One region of the Thermosediminibacter oceani DSM 16646 genome, then DNA from elsewhere that is predicted to be linked to it. Evidence: riboswitches for the same ligand, from Rfam matches in the RefSeq annotation. Region 1 holds a riboswitch; each other region holds the start of a gene.

What was found. A riboswitch is a leader RNA that binds a small molecule or an ion and turns the genes downstream of it on or off. The one in region 1 is predicted to bind cobalamin.
Region 2: another riboswitch for cobalamin. It lies ahead of cobT (nicotinate-nucleotide--dimethylbenzimidazole phosphoribosyltransferase); the one in region 1 lies ahead of TOCE_RS10070 (ECF transporter S component).
Region 3: another riboswitch for cobalamin. It lies ahead of TOCE_RS07180 (ABC transporter substrate-binding protein); the one in region 1 lies ahead of TOCE_RS10070 (ECF transporter S component).

What each region holds. Positions count from the first base shown of each region.
Region 1 covers NC_014377.1:2,015,884-2,023,299, forward strand. Annotated here, with positions in the region: gene TOCE_RS10045 (sigma-54 interaction domain-containing protein) at 1-405, shown strand, start outside; gene TOCE_RS10050 (cyclic 2,3-diphosphoglycerate synthase) at 449-1,738, opposite strand; gene TOCE_RS10055 (Spy/CpxP family protein refolding chaperone) at 2,096-2,596, shown strand; gene TOCE_RS10060 (response regulator transcription factor) at 2,747-3,436, shown strand; gene TOCE_RS11750 (sensor histidine kinase) at 3,433-4,824, shown strand; cobalamin riboswitch at 4,863-5,040, shown strand; gene TOCE_RS10070 (ECF transporter S component) at 5,137-5,625, shown strand; gene TOCE_RS10075 (AIR synthase related protein) at 5,615-6,352, shown strand; gene TOCE_RS12000 (hypothetical protein) at 6,353-7,237, opposite strand; gene fabZ (3-hydroxyacyl-ACP dehydratase FabZ) at 7,294-7,416, opposite strand, start outside.
Region 2 covers NC_014377.1:149,386-156,801, forward strand. Annotated here, with positions in the region: gene argH (argininosuccinate lyase) at 1-1,219, shown strand, start outside; gene cobT (nicotinate-nucleotide--dimethylbenzimidazole phosphoribosyltransferase) at 1,402-2,457, opposite strand; cobalamin riboswitch at 2,542-2,717, opposite strand; gene brnQ (branched-chain amino acid transport system II carrier protein) at 3,086-4,387, opposite strand; gene brnQ (branched-chain amino acid transport system II carrier protein) at 4,595-5,896, opposite strand; gene TOCE_RS00830 (cation diffusion facilitator family transporter) at 6,085-6,975, opposite strand; gene greA (transcription elongation factor GreA) at 7,368-7,416, shown strand, end outside.
Region 3 covers NC_014377.1:1,387,808-1,395,223, reverse strand. Annotated here, with positions in the region: gene ptsP (phosphoenolpyruvate--protein phosphotransferase) at 1-1,728, shown strand; cobalamin riboswitch at 1,782-1,955, shown strand; gene TOCE_RS07180 (ABC transporter substrate-binding protein) at 2,057-3,007, shown strand; gene TOCE_RS07175 (FecCD family ABC transporter permease) at 3,021-4,067, shown strand; gene cobU (bifunctional adenosylcobinamide kinase/adenosylcobinamide-phosphate guanylyltransferase) at 4,093-4,650, shown strand; gene TOCE_RS07165 (GHMP family kinase ATP-binding protein) at 4,679-5,581, shown strand; gene cobD (threonine-phosphate decarboxylase CobD) at 5,599-6,693, shown strand; gene cbiB (adenosylcobinamide-phosphate synthase CbiB) at 6,707-7,416, shown strand, end outside.

The DNA.
Region 1 (7,416 bases):
GAGCTTGTAAGTTTTTTCATAAAAAAGTACAACGCCAAATTCGGCAAGGACGTAAAAGGCGTGGACCGGCAGGTACTGAACATATTCAGGGAATACCCCTGGCCGGGAAACGTGCGGGAGCTGGAACACGTGATCGAGGGCGTGATGAATTACGTGGACGGTGGCTATATCTTGACGGGGGACCTGAAGTACCTCAGTTTCGGAAGTTTTAGGGACTACATAGAGAAAAAGCCCGACCCTGCAATAGGCGTGAAATCCAGGGTGGACGAATACGAAAAAGATTTGATACTCAATGCTTTAAGAAGCACCGGCGGCAACATAACCAGGGCCGCCCAAAAGCTGGGAATAAAAAGGCAGTCGCTGCAGTACCGTATGAAAAAATACGGCATAACAAAAGAGCTTTAAGGCCAAAAAGGGCTGTCCCTTTACGGTGACAGCCCTTTTTCACTTACCGGAACCTCCTGAGCACATCCTCCAGAGTGGGGGTGCCGATTTCCTGCAATTTGTACCTGACCCTTACCGTGGGTTTGTTGAGTTTCGTGATCCTGGAAAGGTCTATGGGTGTCCCAATTATAACCGTGTCACAGTCGGCCCTGTTGATAGTTTCCTCCAGTTCCTTCACCTGTACGTCTCCGTACCCCATGGCCGGCAGGATCACCGAAAGGTGGTTGTATTTGGCGTAGGTATCCTTTATGCTCCCTACGGCGTACGGCCTGGGATCCACTATTTCGGCAGCGCCGTACTTCTTGGCAGCCACGTAACCCGCCCCGTAGGTCATCTCGCCGTGGGTGAGCGTTGGGCCATCCTCCACCACCAGCACTCTCTTGCCCTTGATCTTGGCCGGATCTTCCACAAATATCGGAGAAGCGGCCTCTACCACCTGAGCCCCCGGGTTTACCTCTTCGATACTCCTGCGGACAGCGTCAATTCCCTCGGAAGAAGCAGTGTCAATCTTGTTGATCACCACCACGTCGGCCATCCTGAGGTTGGTCTCTCCCGGGTGATATTTTACTTCATGGCCAGGCCTGTGGGGGTCTACAAGGACAATGTGCAGGTCGGTGTTGTAGAAGGGGAAGTCGTTGTTTCCGCCATCCCACACTATTATGTCGGCTTCCTTCTCCGCCTCCTTTAGGATCACACCGTAATCCACGCCCGCGTACACCACTATGCCCATGTCGATGTGGGGTTCGTATTCTTCCCTTTCTTCTATTGTGCATTTATGGCGGTCCAGGTCTTCGTAGGTGGCGAACCTCTGGCATACCTGCTGGCTGAGGTCTCCGTAAGGCATGGGATGTCTAATTGCTACCACTTTCTTCCCCATATCCTTCAGTATCTGACATACCCTTCTCGTGGTCTGGCTCTTTCCAACACCCGTCCTGACGGCGCAAATCGATACCACTGGTTTCGTGGATTTGATCATGGTGCTCTTCGGCCCCATGAGCCTGAAATCCGCCCCGGCGCTGAGCACCCGGGAAGCCTTGTGCATCACTTCTTCATGGGATACATCGCTGTAAGCAAAAATTACCTGGTCGGCTCCCAGTTCCTTTATCAGCTCTTCCAGCCGGCTTTCGGGATATATGGGAATACCGTCGGGATACAGCCTCCCCGCCAGGTCGGCCGGATATTTCCTTCCCTCGATATTCGGTATCTGGGTGGCCGTGAATGCCACAACTTCGTATAACTCGTTGTCCCTGAAGTAGGTATTGAAAACGTGAAAGTCCCGTCCTGCAGCTCCCATTATTATGGTCCTGATCCGTTTCACCCGCATACCCTCCCTTTATTTTGTGTTTCATACGTCATAAAAAGCAAAAATTGTGCCAACCTATAACGGGGCGTTGAAACCCAATTTCCCTCCAAGCACCGCAAAAGTTTTTTGCCTGCGCTAATAATTTTTGCATTTTTGCCTTAAAATATAAAACTTTATCTACTGTCGATCCCGGATTGCGGTACATCCCCCATTACCTTTCATAAATACGTTTTCCGGAAAAATTAAGGTTAATCTTAAGAATTTCTTTAGATTCTCCTCAAAAGTCTCTAAAATTTGCAGGCTAAAATAAGCTTAGGAATCAATAAAACAAATGAGGGAGGGATACGCATGACAAAAAAAATTATAGCTCTCGGAGTGATGGCGGTAATCATCCTTGGAACAGCCGCCGTCGCTATAGCCGCAGTGCCGGAAAGCCTCAGAGCCGCCGGTGGAAATCTACCGATCCTCTCGCAGTTGAACCTGACCGATGACCAATACAGCAAACTAAAAGATATTAGAGCGGAGTTCTTCCAGAAAATGACCGAACTCAGAAACGAAATGGCGAAAAAGAACTTTGAACTGCAGGACCTATACTTTTCTAAAAACCCCGACCAGAAAGCCATAGACGCAAAGCTCAAGGAGATAAACGACCTCAGGAACCGGATGTTTGACCTCAAACAGGAATACTTCAGCAAAATGCGCGGAGCTCTAACCGAGGAGCAGCTTTCAAAGCTTCGTGAGTTCCGGGGTCCGGCCTTCGGTATGGGACCCGGATTCTGCCACGGCTACGGGCGCGGGATGATGGGCGGGTTTTTCGGCCCGGGATACGACCCCGGTACAACTCAATAATAAGCTCTACTTTTTCAGCCCGGGGCGGCCGAGCTTCACAGGCCGCCCCGGGTTTTTCTGTTTATTTTTTCGTAAATTGATTTTATTTATGTTATACTAAATTTATGGCACGATTAATTGCACTATTGATCTACGCGTAGGAGGCAAGCCGTGAGCGGTTACAGGATACTGGTTGTAGACGATGAGGATAAGCTCTTGGACTTGATTAAAAATTTCCTGGAAAAGGAGGGCTTTGCCGTTACTTGCGCTGACAGCGGAGTTGAAGCCCTAAAACTTCTGGAAAAGCGGAAGTTCGACTTGGTAGTCCTTGACATAATGATGCCGGAAGTTTCCGGGTTTGACGTCCTGAGGCGCATCAGGGAAAAAATTCAAATCCCCGTCATATTCCTGACCGCCAGGGCCGAAGAACCGGACAAGCTGCTGGGCCTGGAGCTGGGAGGCGATGACTACATAACGAAACCCTTCAGCCTCAGGGAGCTGGCCGCCCGGATTCGCGCGGTCCTTAGGAGGGCGAAACCCTCGGAGGCTGCAAATACCATCCTGGAATACGGCGGCATCAGGCTGGACCTCAACGAAAAAACCGCATCCCTTAACGGCCGGCCTCTCTTCCTGACACCCACGGAATTCAGGATACTGGCGATTTTAATGGCCCACCCGGGAACGATAGTCTCCAGGCTGCGGATATTGGAAGAGGTTTTCGGCGGTTACTACGAAGGGTACGAGAGAAACCTGGATACGCATATCAGCAACCTTAGGAAAAAACTGGGGGATAACCCTTTAAATCCCCGTTATATAAAAACCGTCTACGGCACGGGTTATAAGCTGGGAGGTTTGTCATGAAAAAGAGAGGAATAGGATTTCGCGTGACTGCTAGCCTGGTAGCCGTATCCCTCCTGACGTCGGTGCTCTCCATCCTGTTCTTTTATTCCCTGACCAGAAAGGCGTTCAACGATTATGTGCGAGAAAACCGGACCCAGATAGTCCTTCAGGTGAGCAGGATCGTGGGCGATATATACGACCAGGCAGGTTGGGTGGGTGTTCAGCAATTGCTGGAGGGCATATCCTACATGAGAAGAATGCACAGCTCCCACATGGGGATGGGGCCGGGCTCCATGGGCGGTATGGGGCTGATATTTTTAATGCAGAACGATATAATAGTAACCGATGCATCCGGCAGGGTAGTAGCATCCACGCGCGGCTTCAACGGGCAGGCACGCACCGCCAGCATCACGGCACCGGTGCATTCCGGAGGTGAAATCGTGGGCTTCGTCACCGTGAGATCCCCCCTTAAGCCCGCCGAGAGAAGCCTGGAATTCGTTTTCTACAGGACTTTGTCCTCCTATTCCCTCTTTTCAGTGGCCTTCGGCCTCGGCCTGGCCCTCTTAATAGGAGCGCTGGTCTCCAGGCGATTGACGGAACCGATAAAACAGCTTTCAGCAGCCGTAAAGCGCTTTTCCAAGGGCGAAAGAGACGTAAAGATCACGCTGGAAACCGGAGACGAGCTGTCCAGTCTTGCCGAGGACTTCAACGCCATGGCCGAAAAAATAAGAAAAAGCGAGGAACTGCGCAGGAACCTGACTGCGGACATAGCCCACGAACTAAGGACCCCCATAGCCATAATTCAGGGCACCCTTGAGTCCATCCAGGAAGGAGTGCTGGAACCCACGCCGGCCCTGATGCTATCCTTGCAAGAAGAGGTCTCGCGGATGACCCGCCTCATTAAAGACCTGTCGGACTTAAGCCTCGTCGAGGCAGGCAAGCTGGAATTGAATAGAATCAAGATCTTCCCCGCTGAACTTGCGGGTAAATTCATCCATTTCAAAGCTGAGGCAGAGGCTAAAGGTATACGGTTCGACATCAACTTCCCGCGGAACCTGCCGGCCGTATACGCGGACCCGACCCGTCTCGTGCAGATAATAACTAACCTGCTGTCCAATGCCCTGAAGCACACGTCTTCCGGCAGGATAGAACTCTCCGCAGAGAAGGCCGAAGGAGGGGTAGTTTTCAAGGTACAAGACACCGGCAGCGGTATAAAAAAAGAAGACCTGCCTTACATTTTCGAGAGGTTCTACAGGGCAGAAAAATCCCGCTCCCGCAAGACCGGGGGTACGGGATTGGGTCTTGCCATCACCAAAGGACTGGTGGAAGCCCATGGCGGCAGGATCTGGGTGGAGAGCCGCGAAGGCGAGGGTTCGGTTTTCAGCTTTTTCATACCTTCAGCAACTTGACAATCATCTTCACAAGTTTTATAATTATTTTAAAACTGGAAATTTGAAACCTTCAAGGTGCCCCTTTTTGGGGAGAATAGGGAAGTCCGGTGAAAGTCCGGCGCGGTCCCGCCACTGTAACGGGAAGCCGCCTTATAAGATGCCACTGGGAAACCGGGAAGGCATAAGGCGGCGATGAACCGGAGCCAGGAGACCTGCCTTGAAAGGTAGTGTCCGGGGATGATGGTAAAGTCCACGGTCTAATTTGTAAATTAGACTGTGGACTTTTTTGTTTACCAGTTAACTCATAATTCCGGACAGGAGGTATTATCCATGATCAATCAAAAAACAAAAAATCTAACCTTAACCGCCATGTTTATAGCCCTTAGCTTCGTAGGGGCCGCCATAAAGGTGCCCAGCCCCACGGGAACCGTGGCCTTCGACTCGGCACCGGGATACATGGCCGCTCTCTTTCTCGGTCCCGGTTACGGAGCCATGACCGCCGCTCTGGGGCATATATTCACCAGCATGAACGTGGGCTTTCCGCTGTCGATGCCGATACACCTTTTAGTAGCGGCGGAAATGGCATTTTTCGCTTGGGTATTCGGTCTCGTGGGCCAAAAGAACCTTATACTTGCGGTGGTCGTCGCCTGGCTGATGAATGGTATCCTGGCGCCGGCAAGTTTAATCCCTTTCCTTGGGACCGGCTTTTTCGCAGCGATGGTGCTTTACCTCATAGTAGTTTCAGCGCTGAACGTGGCTGCCTCCGCAGTGCTTTACTCTATTATACGGCGGTCAAAGGGTGAATACAATGCCCTATAAAAACGCAGCCGCACCGAATAGGGACGTGGCCCTGGTGGAGATTCAGCCCGGGATATATCTTGCCGTTGCCTGCGATTCCGCGGGAGGCATCGGGGAGAAGGAAAGGGATGTGGTGAAGGTGCCGCCTTACATCACCGGCAGGTTCACCTGCCGTGTGGCGCTGATGGAACTGCTGGCAATAGGTGCGGACCCCCTGGCCGTCACCGCAACTATATGCAGCGAACCGTCGCCAACGGGCGAAGGGCTGCTGAAGGGCATCACCGACGAACTTTCCGCGTCCTGCCTTAATATACCCGTCACCATCAGCACCGAAAAGAACATCCCTACCTGCCAGACCGGGCTGGGCGTAACTGCCGTCGGCCTCGTTAAAGAAAAGGGGCTGCGCATGGGGAGGACAAAATCGGGGGACGGGATTTACTGCCTCGGCGTTCCGAAGGTGGGAAACGAGGTCAGCCTCGATGACCCCGAAATAGCCGATACCGGTGCTGTGAAGCGGCTTTTAGGCCTTTCGGAAGTGCACGATATAATTCCGGTGGGCTCAAGAGGGATCAAAGGTGAGGTGGAACACCTGGCGCGGGTGTCTGGGCTTTCGGTGCAGTGGGAGGCTCGTTTACCCGTAAATACGGAAAAATCGGCGGGACCTGCTACGTGTGTCGTTTTTACCGCGCCTAAGGCGCCGGAAATAAAGGGCCCCACCCCGGTTTTCCGGCTGGGGGCTCTCCTCTGATTACTTTTGCTGTACGCTTTTTTCCGCCTCCTTTATATTTTTTTCGGCTATCTGGTACTTCATCTTGATGAGGTTGGGATCCTTTGCATCAATAGCTTCGGACAGCTCCTTCAGCGAGAATTCGACCTTGCTGGCCACCATGGTGTCTTTCAACTGCGATTTGCCCGTTTCCCACTCCTGCAGGGCTTTGCTCATCGAGGCTGCCGCTTCCTGACCCTGATTGTTTAGAGCCCTGTACGCCGCATCCCTTGTGTAATACAATGTTCTTTTTGCACCCATCGCCGGTCCGCCCTGAAACAGCCTTCCGAAAGCCACGGTTCTATCGTAAAGGTCGTTGGCTGCCAGCAGGCCGCCGTAAAGGTCCTGCCTTGTAAGCATTTGGGTCAGTTCGTTCAGTTTGCCGTTAAAGGCAGTGATCATCTCCATTCCCGCCCCTTTTTTCAGTGCTTCTTCCCGGAATTCGTTCCAATGGGAATGGATGAGAAATACCATCTTTTCGTATTTAGACCAGTCGGGCTTTTGCTGGCTGCCTCCCTGTTGCTGACTCCCCTCCTGCTGCCCGCACCCCTGCTGGCCTCCCTGGCTGCCCTGCCTTTGCTGTCCTCCCTCTTGGCTACCGCCTTTCTGTTCTCCCTGGCCGCTCTGACCTCCGGAACCTCCTTGAGTTCCTCCCGGTGGGGCCTGGATGGCCAGGTAATCTTTTTCAAACTCTTTGATGAGTTTTTCTACATCTTCCTCCAGGTTTTTTAGCGCGAACATCCCCTTTTTATCCTGACCTGAGCTCTCAGGGGAAGACCTGGCGGACCCTCTGGAGCAGCCAGCCGCTAAGGCCAGGCACAGCAAGAGGAGCAATAAAAATACTCTTAAGGTTCTGGGGTGTTTCACGTCCAAACCACCTCTTTCACCTTAAGAGTATTTTTCCCGGTCTTTGCCTTTTTTATTTAAACCAGGGCGAACATGAGCTCCCCTTCGGCGGCGGTTTCACCGTTGACGGTGGCTCTTGCCTTTCCCTTGCCTACGGGGCCCTTGAGCTTTATTATCTCCACTTCCAGGGTGAGTACATC
Region 2 (7,416 bases), 410 kb from region 1:
ACAGGATATAAAAGGCAGTATGGCCCACGCCAGGATGCTGGCAAGAGCCGGCATAATCCCGAAAGAAGAGGCCGCCGAGATCATAAAGGGGCTCCTGGAGATCAAGCTTGAAATAGAACGGGGCGAATTCCCCTTCACCTGCGAACTGGAAGACATACACATGCATGTGGAAAGCCGGCTCTTTGAGAAAATAGGCCCGGTAGCTGGCAAGCTCCATACGGCCCGCAGCCGCAACGACCAGGTGGCTCTGGACCTACACCTTTACGTAAAGGAGAAGATTGCGGAGGTCGTCGGAAAAATCGACGAACTCATGAAAGTACTCCGGAAACTGGCTGCGGAAAACCGTGATGCGGTCATGCCCGGATACACCCATCTCCAGAGGGCGCAGCCGGTGACCCTTTCCCGGCACTTAAAAGCCTATTATTACATGCTCCGGAGGGATAAGGAGCGCTTTTCGAAAGCGTTAAAGGGCGCCGACATAATGCCCCTGGGGGCATGCGCCCTGGCCGGAACCACGCTCCCCATAGACAGGGAATACACCGGGGAACTTCTCGGGTTTTCTAGAATTTACGAAAACACAATAGATGCCGTCAGCGACAGGGATTTCGTCATCGAATTCATATCCTGTTCGGCAATACTCATGGTCCACCTTTCCAGGATGGCCGAAGATCTGATCCTGTGGAGCACCTCCGAATTCGATTTTATAGAGCTGGACGACGCCTTCGCCACCGGCAGCAGCATTATGCCGCAGAAAAAGAATCCCGACGTGCTGGAACTCATCCGGGGGAAGGCGGGGCGGGTCTTCGGCAACCTGATGTCGGTCCTGACCGTGATGAAAGGCCTGCCGCTTTCATACAACCGGGATATGCAGGAGGACAAAGAGCCGCTCTTCGACACGGCGGATACCGTGATTGGGTGCCTTAAGGTACTGCCGAAATTGCTTTCCACCATGAAGATCAAGAAGGAAAACATGAAGAAAGCCGTAGAAGAAAGCTTTTCCGACGCCACCTATTACGCCGAATACCTGGTGAAAAAGGGCATGCCCTTTCGGGCAGCCCACGAGGTGGTGGGGAAGATGGTTTCCTACTGTATCAAGAAGAATAAGAAACTGAGTGATTTGAGCCTTCGGGAATTCAAGAACTTTTCCAAGCTCTTTGATGAAGATGTGCTGGACCTTTCCCGCTATCCGGAAAAAGTGAAAAATAAAAAAGTTTTATAGGGTTTTTAGCTCACCGGCAAGGTGAGCTAAAACTTTTAAGTTTCAACCCGAAAATAAAAACAAAGTCGAAGAATTTATTAAATCATTGAAGCGAAAATACTGAAACTAAAAATGTATACACCCCAAACCCGGAACCAAAGGCAAATACCATATGTTCCCTGTTCGGGGTGTTCTTATAATTTTTATTCTAATTGTCCGGATACACCCGCTTCATCGAAGGTTGCCATTTCGCTGATTATTTTTAATGCTGCTTCGACAAGGTTAAAAGCTAAAGCCGCTCCCGTGCCTTCTCCTAACCTCATTCTCATGGAGAGCATCGGCTCGAGCCCCAGGAGCTTTAACATGGTTTTATGGCCCGGCTCCTCCGAAGAATGGGATGCGATCATATAATTGGTACAGAGGGGCTCGATTTTGGCTGCTATAATTGCGCCAGCCGTCGATATAAAGCCATCGATAACTACCGGTATTCTGCGTGATGCGGCTCCGAGGATGCATCCGGCTATGGCCCCTATTTCCAACCCGCCTACCTTGGAGAGGACTCCTATAGGGTCATTGGGGTCCGGTTGGTTTATCTCAAGAGCCCTATTTATAGCCTTGATTTTTAATTTCAGCCTTTCGTCATTAATTCCCGTTCCCCTGCCGACCAATTTTTCCAGAGGTTCATCGGAATATACGGCTAAAATTGCGCTGCTCGGGGTAGTGTTGCCTATACCCATATCACCGGTGCCTAAAATATCGGCACCTTTGTCTATTTCGTTCCATGCCGTTTCAATGCCAACCTCTATTGCCTTTATTGCTTCCTCCCTGGTCATCGCGGGTCCCCGTGAGATGTTGTCCGTTCCCCGCCTTACTTTTTTTATTATCAAATCGGGATGAAAAACATCGGCAGCGGTGCCCACATCCACGCATACTATTTTGGCCCCGGCGTGGCGGGCAAGAACATTTATTCCCGCTCCACCGGAAAGAAAATTTAATATCATTTGGGGAGTAACTTCCTGGGGAAAAGCGCTTACGCCTTCCTCTACGACGCCATGGTCTCCCGCCATGATTGTTATTACTTTGTTTTTTATTTTCGGGTAGAGTTCTCTTTTTATGCCTGCCATTTTTACGGCTAAATCCTCTAGAATTCCGAGACTACCCCGAGGTTTGGTGAGGTTGTCCAGGCGTTCTTTGGCTTTTTTCATTGAAATTTCATCCAGATCACCTATGTTTTTTAAGGCCTCTTCTAAAAGTTTCATTGTAAAAACCCCCTTTTAAGGATTATTAATTAAAAAAGTCCCTAACTGCGTAAAAACACAGCTAGGGACTTTACCATCATCCCGAAAGCAAAAGCAAGACAGGCAGGTCTCCTGGCTCGGGTTCATCTTTACCTTACGCCTTCCCGGTTTCCCAGTGGCATTATATAAGGTAATATCCCCCTCACAGTGGCGGGACCGCTCAGGACTTTCACCTGATTCCCTATTCTCCCTTATACGGGCACCTGTCCGCTGAGTATTCAGTTTTACTTTTCAGTTAATAATATTATAATAGAATATTTTAAATAAATCAATATTACATTCCTTAACGACAAAGGATAGAAAACCTACCATCCGAGCAGTGTAAGCATAAAACCCAATACTATGAAAAATGCAATAATAATCATCAGAAATACATCGTATTTTCTTTTTAGTAAAGATACTATTCCGCAATAGGATATTACCAACAATATAATGGAAAAGATTATATAAATTACTTTTACCCCGAAAGTTTCCGTAAGCCAGCGATATATTTTCTTCGGTATGATGAACTTTGGTTGAATATTCACCTCTATAAATTCTATTATTATGTCATTGACTTTGTCCTCCATATGCCAAATCAGACCTCATATTAGTTATTTTCTTTTTCCAATGTCTTGTTGAAAGCAGAATGCATCATGCCTAACATAATTCCAAAAATTGCTGTATATACCCAGGCGAATCCTTCTTTGGCAAAAGGCAAATAATACATAACTTCATATATTTTATTAACGTTTAATCCGGCTGCTGACAATCCATCAACAACACTTATCAGCAACGTAAAAATGGTTGCATATACATAACAACGATTATTTTTAATAAACGAACCGAAGGCGTTCATCAGGATTAAAACTATGACTACCGGATATACCGATACCAGAATCGGGACTGAGAATTTAATAATCTTTTCTACTCCAAAAGCACCCATAAAAGCGCTGAAGAGGGATATAATTACTACCATGGTCTTATAGCTAATCCTGTTTTTTGTCAAGCGGCTGAAATATTCGGCGGCAGTTGCCGTTAAACCTACCGATGTGGTCATGCATGCAAGAGAGACTGCAAGCCCGAGAGCGACTTTGCCGAAACTCCCGAATTCCTTTTCGACTATGGAAATTAATAACGCTGTCTTTCCTATTTCTCCATCAAAGAGGGTCGAAGCAGTAGCCCCGAGATACATAAGACCGCCGTATACGAAAAGTAACCCAAGGGCAGCTATTAGTCCGGAAAGAATTGTTAATTTGATCTGATCCCCTGGCTTATCATATCCTTTTTCTCTTACTGCATTTACTATGATTCCTGCAAGAATTATAGAACCGAGGGCATCCATTGTTTGATAGCCTTCCATAAAGGATCTACCAAAAGCATTCGGTATTTTAGAAGCAGTAAATCCGCCTATGGGGTCTATTATTCCTTTGATTATGATTATAGCGAGCATTATAAGTAGAGTAGGGGTTAATATTTTACCTATATAATCTATTACCTTAGATCGGTTAATAGTAAAATATATGTTTATTGCAAAATAGATTAAACATGCCAGCAATATGTTGAAATCCGGCATAATCGGTGCTATACCCATTTCATACGTAGTTGCTCCCGTCCTCGGTATTGCAAGAAGAGGTCCGATGCATAAAACAATAGCAAAGTTCAATGCATTTGCGAAAGTTTTGCCTGCTTTGCCGGCAAAATTATCAAAACTTCCTTCGTTTAGGGCCACTGTAATAATACCTAAGAGTGGAAGGCCTATACCGGTGAGCATAAATCCTAACAATCCCAAAAACCATTTGCTGCTCAATTGAAAACCTATAGACGGCGGAAAGATCAGGTTACCTGCCCCGAAAAACATAGCAAAAAGGGCAAAGCCAATTACAATAACGTCTTGGAGTTTTTTATTCATCGGCCGACACCTCCTGCAAAAATATAAAAAATTTTTAGCATTAAAAGGTCATTTTAAAATATTATCTTTTGTTGACAATATTATAACATAATTTAATACTTGTCGACAGGGTTTTATAAGGTATGAAAAAGGGAAGTTAAGAAAGGGCCGTTCGGGAAAAAGTCACGGCCCCTTGACTTTGTCGTCCATAGATGGAAAGACCTCATATTAGTTATTTTCTTTTTCCAATGTCTTATTGAAAGCAGAATGCATCATGCCCAGCATAATTCCAAAAATTGCTGTATATACCCAGGCGAATCCTTCTTTGGCAAAAGGCAAATAATACATAACTTCATATATTTTATTAACGTTTAATCCGGCTGCTGACAATCCATCAACAACACTTATCAGCAACGTAAAAATGGTTGCATATACATAGCAACGATTATTTTTAATAAACGGACCAAAGGCGTTCATCAGGATTAAAACTATGACTACCGGATATACCGATACCAGAATTGGGACTGAGAATTTAATAATCTTTTCTACTCCAAAAGCACCCATAAAAGCGCTGAAGAGGGATATAATTACTACCATGGTCTTATAGCTAATCCTGTTTTTTGTCAAGCGGCTGAAATATTCGGCGGCAGTTGCCGTTAAACCTACCGATGTGGTCATGCATGCAAGAGAGACTGCAAGCCCGAGAGCGACTTTGCCGAAATTCCCGAATTCCTTTTCGATTATGGAAATTAATAACACTGTCTTTCCTATTTCTCCATCAAAGAGGGTCGAAGCAGTAGCCCCGAGATACATAAGACCGCCGTATACGAAAAGTAACCCAAGGGCAGCTATTAGTCCGGAAAGAATTGTTAATTTGATCTTATCCCCTACATCGTTATATCCTCTTTCTTTTATTGCATTTATTATGATTCCTGCAAAAATAGTAGAAGCAAGGGCATCCATTGTCTGATATCCTTCTAAAAAGGATTTACCAAAGGGATTCGGTATTTTAGAAGCAGTAAATCCGCCTATTGGGTCTATTATTCCTTTGATTATGATTATCGCGAGCATTATAAGTAGAGTAGGGGTTAATATTTTACCTACGTTGTCTATTACCCTGGATTGGTTAATAGTAAAATATATGTTTATTGCAAAATAGATTAAACATGCCAGCAATATGTTGAAATCCGGCATAATCGGTGCTATACCCATTTCATACGTAGTTGCTCCCGTCCTCGGTATTGCAAGAAGAGGTCCGATACATAAAACAATAACAAAATTTAATGCATTTGCGAAAGTCTTGCCTGCTTTGCCGGCAAAATTATCAAAACTTCCTTCGTTTTGAGCCATTGCAATAATGCCTAAGAGTGGAAGACCAATGCCGGTAAGCATGAATCCTAAAAAGCCCAAAAACCATTTGCTGCTCAACTGAAAACCTATAGACGGCGGAAAGATCAGGTTACCTGCCCCGAAAAACATAGCAAAGAGGGCAAAACCAATCACCATTAAGTCGCTGAATTTTTTGTTCATCGGTCACACCTCCTGCAAAATATAAAAAATTTTTAGCATTGAAAGGTCATTTTAAAATATTATCTTTAGTTGTTAATATTATAACATACTTTTAATACTTTTCGACAAGTTTTGATGAGATGTAAAAAGAGAACCTGCCTTGGGGAAATAAAAAAAGGGCCGTTTTCGGGGGAAAAGTAACGGCCCCTTTAAGTATTTTGGTTGGATGAGTCCGGATAAGGTTCTATATGGATGAGGATGTGGTGGGCGCCTTTGAAGTTGCGGCGTATTTCCTCTTCGATAGAATGGTGGAGCCTGTGGGATTCCTCCACGGTCATCGATGGGTTTACCAGTATGTGAAGGTCCATGGAAAAATCGTCCTCCCGCCCGCGGGTTCTCACTCCGTGGCAGTCCACGACTCCTCTTATGTTCCTGACTAAAGAAGCTATCTTTTCCGGGTCGACCACTGCGGCGTCGCACAGGACTCTGCTGGTATCCTTTATAATCTCAATGCCGGCTTTTAATATCAGCAGGGCTATTACAAAGGATATTAAAGGATCTACAATTGGATATCCCAGCTTAACTGCGATAAGGCCTGCGATAACCGACAATGATACGTATAAGTCGCTCCTTGTATGAGCGGCGTCGGATATCAGAATGTGGCTGTGGAGCTTTTTGCCTTCCATGTCCTCGTATAATATTACCCCTATATTGACGGCCAAGGTGATGAACATGATAATAAGGCTGAAGGAATTCACTTCGGGAATCCGTGGGTTAAGGAGTCTTTCGATACCGCTTTTGATTATATTGAAACTCACCAGGAATAGCATCAACGCTATTCCGGTAGCCGTAAAAGTCTCGAATTTTCCGTGCCCGTACGGGTGGGTCGCGTCGGCGGGTTTCGACGCAAGGGCGGCGCCGATGAGGCCGATTATATTGGTGCTGGCGTCGGAAAGGGAGTGAAAGCCGTCGGCCATCATGCTTGAGGACGATATGCTGTAACCTACCAGAATTTTCAAAAAGGCTACCGACAGGTTAAGGCCCAGCACAGCCCACAAAACCTTTTTAATTTTTTTAAAATTTTCCACCCTTTCGTTCATCAGTTACTCCTCCAGTAAATAGTCGCGAAAGAGTAGCTCTTCGCGACATTTTATGAGATTATAACATAACGAAAGTATCGGGTCAACAAACGTAAAAATGGAGGTATTAAAGCCTTTGACTTTATATACATATTATATTACAGTGAAAACTGTTGGTTACTCAAAGCGGCGCTATTAAAACGATAAATTATAGAAAATTCTTGACAACGACTAGCCGCTGCATTATAATAACAAAAGTATAAAAAGGGGGTTTTGTCGAGGTGACGGCGAAAGCTTAACGTGACGCTGACGATCGGTTTTTCCGTTTTATACTAGAATAAATGTGGGGCTCGAGGTATATATTATAGACATGTATTTCAAAAATTTATAATATCCAAGAGGGGAGAAAGAGTATGCCGAAAAAGGAAGTTGTATTGACTCAGGAAGGGCTGAGAAAATTAG
Region 3 (7,416 bases), 630 kb from region 1:
ATGTATCAAGGCATCGCGGCTTCGCCAGGTATCGAAATCGGAAAAGCTTTTGTGCTCAAAGAGAGCGAGATAGTCATAAGGGTCACTAGTATCACCGAAGATGATATACCCGCAGAAATAGACAGGTTGGAGGGAGCGCTGGCAAAATCGAGAGAACAGCTGCTGAGGGTAAAGGAAAAGGCTGAAAAAGAGCTCGGACCGGATAAAGCGCAGATTTTCGAGGCCCACATCATGGTACTGGACGATCCGATTTTTCTCGATGAGATAAGAGAGAAAATAAAAAGCGAGAGGATAACCGCGGATAACGCGGTACACCAAGTGGTTGAAAAGTACGTGGGCATGTTTGAAAACATGGAGGACGAATATCTTAAGGAGCGGGCTGCAGATATAAAAGATGTGGGTGACAGGATTTTAAAAAATATACTGGGCGTTCCGATCCAATCCCTTGCGGATTTAAGCGAAGATGTAATTGTGGTTGCGAAGGATCTAACTCCCTCTGATACCGCCCAGATGGATAAAGAAAAGGTGAAGGCCTTTGCGACTGATATGGGAGGCAGAACGTCTCATACGGCGATCATGGCAAGGTCGTTAGAGATACCGGCTGTCGTCGGCCTGGGATTCCTTTCGAAAGAGGTCAATGACGGTGATACTGTAATAATCGACGGCAACAAGGGCATTGTCTACGTGAACCCCGATGAGGAGACCCTGCGGCGGTATCATGCCCTGAGATTAGATTACATCAGATACAGGGAAGAACTGAAAAAGCTAAGGGATCTTCCGGCTGAGACCAGAGACGGTGCTAGAAGGGTCGAACTTTCAGCAAATATCGGAACTCCGAAGGATGTCAGGGGCGCGCTGGAAAACGGAGCTGAGGGTATAGGCCTTTACCGGACAGAATTTCTGTATATGGACAGGGAAAACCTCCCCGATGAGGAGGAGCAATTCCAGGCTTACAAACAGGTAGCCGAGGCGATGAACCCCAGGCCTGTTATAATAAGGACCCTTGACATCGGCGGAGATAAAAAGCTGCCCAGCCTTGACATGCCGGAAGAACTGAACCCCTTCCTGGGATGGCGTGCGATCCGGATGTGCCTGGATAGACCTCACATCCTAAAAATCCAGTTGAGGGCTATCCTAAGGGCCAGCCATTACGGTAATATCAAAATTATGTACCCTATGATATCGGGTATTGATGAGATAAGAAAAGCTAACGCGATTTTAGAAGAGGCTAAAAACGAGCTCAGGCAGGAGGGTGTGCCGTTCGATGAAAACCTGGAAGTCGGCATAATGGTCGAGATTCCTTCGGCCGCCGTTATCGCTGATATACTTGCTAAGGAAGTGGATTTCTTCAGCATAGGCACCAATGATCTGATTCAGTACACCCTTGCGGTGGACAGGATGAACGAGAAAATAGCCCACCTTTACGAACCCTTCCACCCTGCCGTGCTTAGGCTGATAAAAAACGTCATCGACGCATCCCATAAGGCGGGAAAATGGACGGGCATGTGCGGAGAAATGGCGGGAGACCCCCTCGCCGCTCCTATCCTGCTAGGTCTGGGCCTTGACGAATTTTCCATGAGCGCCACTTCGATATCGCAGGTTAAGAAAGTAATAAGGTCATTGACGTACGACCAGGCAAAGCAAATCGCAGCGAAAGCCCTTGAGATGGAAAGCGCCGATGAAATCAAGAAAATGCTGCATGAGGTCCTTGAAGAAAAAGAAAATTAATAGCTTGTCTAGGCTAAAATTTTAAAGTATAATATTAATAAGAAAGTAAAAAAAAGTTTATACCGCCGACAGGTACCCTTGGGGTTTAATAGGGAATCAGGTGCAAATCCTGAGCGGTCCCGCCACTGTAACCGGGGATAAACTGCTGAGCCACTGGGAGAAATCCTGGGAAGGCGCAGGGAAGATGATCCGGTAGCCAGGAGACCTGCCCGTCGGCCGCGGTACGAAGCCTTCGAGGAAGGGGTGAGTACTTTACGAAGGTAGTTTGCCCAGCCTTAAGTGATGAAGGCTGGGTTATAGTTTTTTTAAAATAAAAGGAGGTTTCAAAATGAAACTAAAATTCAAAAGAATAATTCCCGCGATCCTCATTGTGGTGATACTAGCTTCATTAACCGCGTGCGGTGCGAAAAACCAAGCGGACCCCAATCATAACGACCAAAATACATACCCGGTAAAAATAAAGGACCAGATGGGAAGAGAGGTTGTCATTGAAAAGGAACCGGAACGAATCGTGTCGCTCGCTCCGAGCAATACCGAAATCCTTTTTGCCCTGAGCTTAGGCGATAAAGTCGTTGGCGTTACCGATTACTGTGATTATCCCGAAGAGGCAAAGAAAAAGGAAAAAATAGGCGGTTTTGCCGACCCGAATATGGAAAAGGTTATATCACTCAAACCCGACCTGGTTATCGCTACCAGCATGCATGAAAAACCGGTAACAAAACTGGAAGAACTAAACATCCCGGTAATTGTTCTAAATCCTAAGAACATCGACGAGATCTTTGGCGCCATAGAGCTTATCGGAAGAGCGACGAACAAGGTCCAGCAGGCCGAGGAACTGGTGTCCGGTCTTAAAAATAGAATAAAAGCCGTTGAGGACCGGGTCTCTTCAATCCCTACCGATAAAAGGCCTCAAGTCTTTTACGAACTATGGCATTCGCCCATCACAACTGCAGGGCCCGGAACTTTCGTGCACGATCTTATAGAGAAAGCCGGGGGGCGGAATATTGCCGCTGATGCGGAGAAAGAATATCCCGAGTACAGCCAGGAAATGGTAATCGCTAAAAATCCGGATATAATTATATATTCCTATCATGGCAATAACGGTCAATCATCAGAACAAGATATAAGTAACCGCCCCGGTTGGAAAAATATAAAAGCCGTCAAAGAAGGCAAAGTTTTTTACGTGGATGAAGACATACTCCAGCTCCCCACCCCAAGGCTCGTCGACGGTCTGGAGCAGCTTGCTAAGATAATTCACCCCGAAATTTTTAAAGATTGACGGTGGTTATAGGATGGACCTAAAAAACAAGACTACGAAAATATACGCCCTGCTGCTGGTATTGATACTTCTCGCAAGTTTCGTATCGCTGGGAACGGGAGCGGTAAACGTACCGCTGTCAAAGATCTTAAAGATAATAGCGAGTCAAATTCCCGGTATCGGTGCCGGAGTGGTTTCCGACTGGTCGTCTTCTCAGGAAGTAATAATTTTGAACCTGCGGCTTCCGAGGATAATACTGGCTTTTCTCATAGGAGCGGAACTTTCCGCAGCCGGGGTCATCTATCAGGGCATATTTCGCAACCCTTTAGCCGACCCTTATATTATCGGCGCTTCCGCCGGTGCTTCACTGGGTGCATCCCTTGCCATTTTGCTGTTTCAGGGAGTGAAGGTTATGGGCATGGGGTCCGTGCCCGCTTTTGCCTTCCTCGGGGCCTTCTTAACTGTAATCATCGTCTACGTCATTGCCGGGATCGGCGGAAGGACCAGTTCTCACACCCTCCTGCTTGCCGGTATCGCGATAAGCAGTTTCATTTCCGCCGTGGTGTCCTTTCTGATGTATTTCAGCGGCCAAAAGCTCCAGCATATTTATTTCTGGATGCTTGGGAGTTTTTCCTCTCAGGGATGGAAGGAGGTTTACATGAATCTTCCCTACGGCATTCTGGGATTTCTCCTGGGCATGTGGAATTTAAGGTCGCTCAACATACTTCAGCTGGGCGAGGACACGGCCTTTTTCACCGGGGTCGACGTAGAACTGCTTAAAAAATTGAGCCTAGCCGCCGGATCGTTGTTGACCGCTTCCGCCGTTGCAGTGTGCGGCATCATCGGTTTCGTGGGACTCATTATCCCTCATATAATAAGAATGCTGGTAGGCCCCGATCACCGTAAGCTCTATCCGATGTCGGCCCTGGCCGGCGGGCTGTACCTGATGCTCGCCGATACGGCTTCAAGGATCGTTATAGCGCCTACAGAGCTGCCCGTGGGGATTCTAACGGCCCTCTTTGGTGGGCCGTTTTTCCTACACCTGCTTTTGAAAAAAAACCAAAGAGATTACAGGCTGTAAAGTAGATATCGGGGGATGATCGAACTTGAGTATCGTTTTTATCACCGGAGGAGCCCGCAGTGGGAAAAGCCGTTTTGCAGAAAAACTAGCCCGCGAGGCGGGGATTAGAGTTGTCTACATAGCTACCGCCCAGGCGCTGGATGAAGAAATGGCCCATCGAATATCCATACACAGGCAAAGAAGACCCGAAACCTGGAAGACTATCGAAGAACCCCTGCATCTATCCAAGGTTTTAAGTGAGATATGCGGGGATGCGGATTTTTCAAAATACGATGCCGTGCTCGTAGATTGTATGGCTCTTTTCACATCCAATTGGATCTGTTCTGCAGAAATCGAAGGAATAGAACAGCAGGAGTCTTTAAGGAAAGCTCTGCTTCAGGAGATTGAAAACGCGATAAGTGCCGCCAGGGTTTTGGAAAAGAAAGTGATTATCGTGTCCAACGAAGTAGGGATGGGTCTGGTGCCGGAGTATCCGCTGGGAAGAATTTACAGGGACCTTCTCGGTGAAATAAATCAGATGCTTGCGGCGGCAGCCGATGAGGTATATTTTCTCGTTTCGGGCATACCTATGAAGTTGAAGTGATTCTCACAAGTTATCAGGAGGGAGAGAATTGGTAGGCGAAGCCCGCTGTCCCGCAAGCTGCGGCGAGATAGTCCAGGGGGCTATAGGCGGCCGCAATTTTCTTATTACCTGCCCGATATCCCTGTACTCAACGGTCAGGGTAGAATTGATACGGGGCTCTGGCGAAAAAAAACATACTGCAAATTCTACCGACGGAGCGGGGGACTGGCAAAAAGCCCGCGAAGCTATAAGAAAGCTGTTGGATTATTTTGGTTTTCACGAACTCGATTTTGATATCCGCATCGTATCTCAAATACCGGTGGGGAAGGGGCTATCCTCCAGTACGGCGGATATCACCGCCGCGTGCCTTGCCGCTGCCAGAGCGCTGGCTAAATCTATATCGCCCGATCTGATTGCAGACATTGCTCTGTCCATAGAGCCGAGCGATGGAGTAATGTACAGAGGGTCTGTAATTTTCGACCACCTGCACGGAACCTGGAGGGAGAGCCTGGGAGAATTGCCCGATATGAACGTTTACATAATCGATCCGGAAGAAGTAGTGGATACTGAGTCGTTTAACAGCCGGCGGGATTTGGAAGAATTGAACAGGAAAAAAGAAAATATGGTGGAAGAGGCTTTATACATGACTCGAGAGGCTTTTAGAAAAAAGGATATCGGGCTGTTGGGAAGGGCTATGATAAAAAGCGCTATAGCTCACCAGGAGATCCTTTACAAGCCTCATCTGGAGCATATCATAAACTTGAGTCTGAAGTGCGGGGCCGTCGGCGTTAATGTAGCCCACAGCGGGTCGGCGGTAGGAGTATTTTTCGAAAAGGGTCGTACTCCAGAAAGCAGTTTTTTTGAAGGCTTGAGGCGAATCATGGTCGGCTTCGGAAAAGAATACAGGGTTATAAAAACCGCTATTGACAACTCCGGGCCGCGGATTTTATGAAACTGGGGGGTGAAAAAGTGGAAAAGAGAAGCCATGGCGGCAATGTTTATGAGGTGAGTAAAAAGTTTAAATTGGATCTACGGGAGATACTGGACTTCAGTGCCAACATCAATCCCCTCGGTTTTCCTAATTCAGTAAGGCAAATTATATGGGAAAAAATTGATGAAATAGTCCATTATCCCGACCCGGGGCAGGTAGAGCTCAGAGAAGCCGCCGCCATTTATTACGGTGTAGAACCCGAAAACATCCTTCCCGGTAACGGTTCCGTGGAATTGATAAATCTAACCCTGGAAGCCCTGAGACCGTCAAAGGTGATTATTCCATCGCCGACGTTTACAGAATACGCGTTTGCATCCCGAAACAGGCGGATAGAAACCGAACTGGTGGATATGACAAAAAATGATTTTTGCTGGGACTATGATTTTATCGAATCTATAAAAGACAGGATATGCCCCGGCGCGCTGGTGATAGTATGCAACCCCAACAACCCTACCGGTTACCTTGTCGTAAAAGATGTTATAAAACCCCTTATTGAGGAAACGGAAAGAGCAAAGGCCTTCTTGCTCCTGGACGAAGCCTTTATGGACTTCGTAGGGGAAAGCCAGAGCCTTTGCGCTGAAGTTGTGAGCCGTTCGAATGTCATCGTGCTCAGGTCCCTGACAAAGTTTTTTGCGCTGCCGGGCCTGAGGATAGGTTTTGCCATAGGCAATGAGGAATTAATTAAGAAAATAGAAAAACTTAAAGACCCGTGGAACGTAAATACTTTTGCCGGAGCTGTGGGGTCCGAGGTATTAAAGGATAAGGCCTACATAGAAAAAACAAGAGAATATATTTCCCGGGAAAGGGAATTTCTGTGGGATGGTTTAAGGCAGTTTTCCTGTTTTACCCCCTTTAGATCCTCGGCCAATTTCATCCTTGTAAAAATAACGGCTGAATTCGGAGCCGGATTTCTGGCACGAGAGCTGCTAAGAAGGGGTATCGCGATCAGGGAATGCGGCGATTTTGCGTTCCTGGACGATTCTTACTTTAGAGTGGCCGTAAAGGACCGGAGGGCAAACGAAATCCTGCTGGAAGCACTAAGACAAGCAACCAAAGAAATCGGGTTAGAGTAGAGGACGGATTATCATGGATAAATACCACACGGCTATAATTATACTTTGTGCCTTCGTCCTGGACCTGCTCCTGGGTGATCCCCGGCGGCCGACGCATCCCGTCGTGCTTACGGGAAAACTTATTGCCTATTTGGAAAAGATCCTTTACGGCGCTTTTAAAACCCCGGCGGGCTTAAAGGCAGCGGGAGTTATCCTATGGCTGATCACTGTACCTACTGTATATATTTCCTCTTACGCGATAATAGCTTTGTCTTATAAATTAAATTACTGGCTGGGATTTTTCTGCTCCACATGGCTCATATACACATCGCTGGCGACAAAAAATCTGGCGGATGAAGCTTTTGCAATACTGGCAAAATTGCGGTCGGGGGATCTACAAGAAGCCAGAGCGCGACTCGGAGGCATAGTCGGCAGGGATACCCAAGATCTCCCTGTGGAAGAGATATGCAGAGCTACCGTCGAGACGGTTGCTGAAAACACCGTTGACGGAATCATTTCCCCTATATTTTACGCCTTTCTCGGTGGTGGGCCCCTGGCTTTAGCTTTTAAAGCCGCGAGTACCCTTGATTCAATGGTAGGATATAAAAACGAGAGGTATATTCACTTCGGGTGGTTCTCGGCCAGGATGGACGACCTTTTAAACTTCATTCCCGCAAGACTGGGGGGGCTTTTAATCCTCACCGCATCGTTGCTCCTTGGTCTCGATGCAAAAAGAGGGTTTAA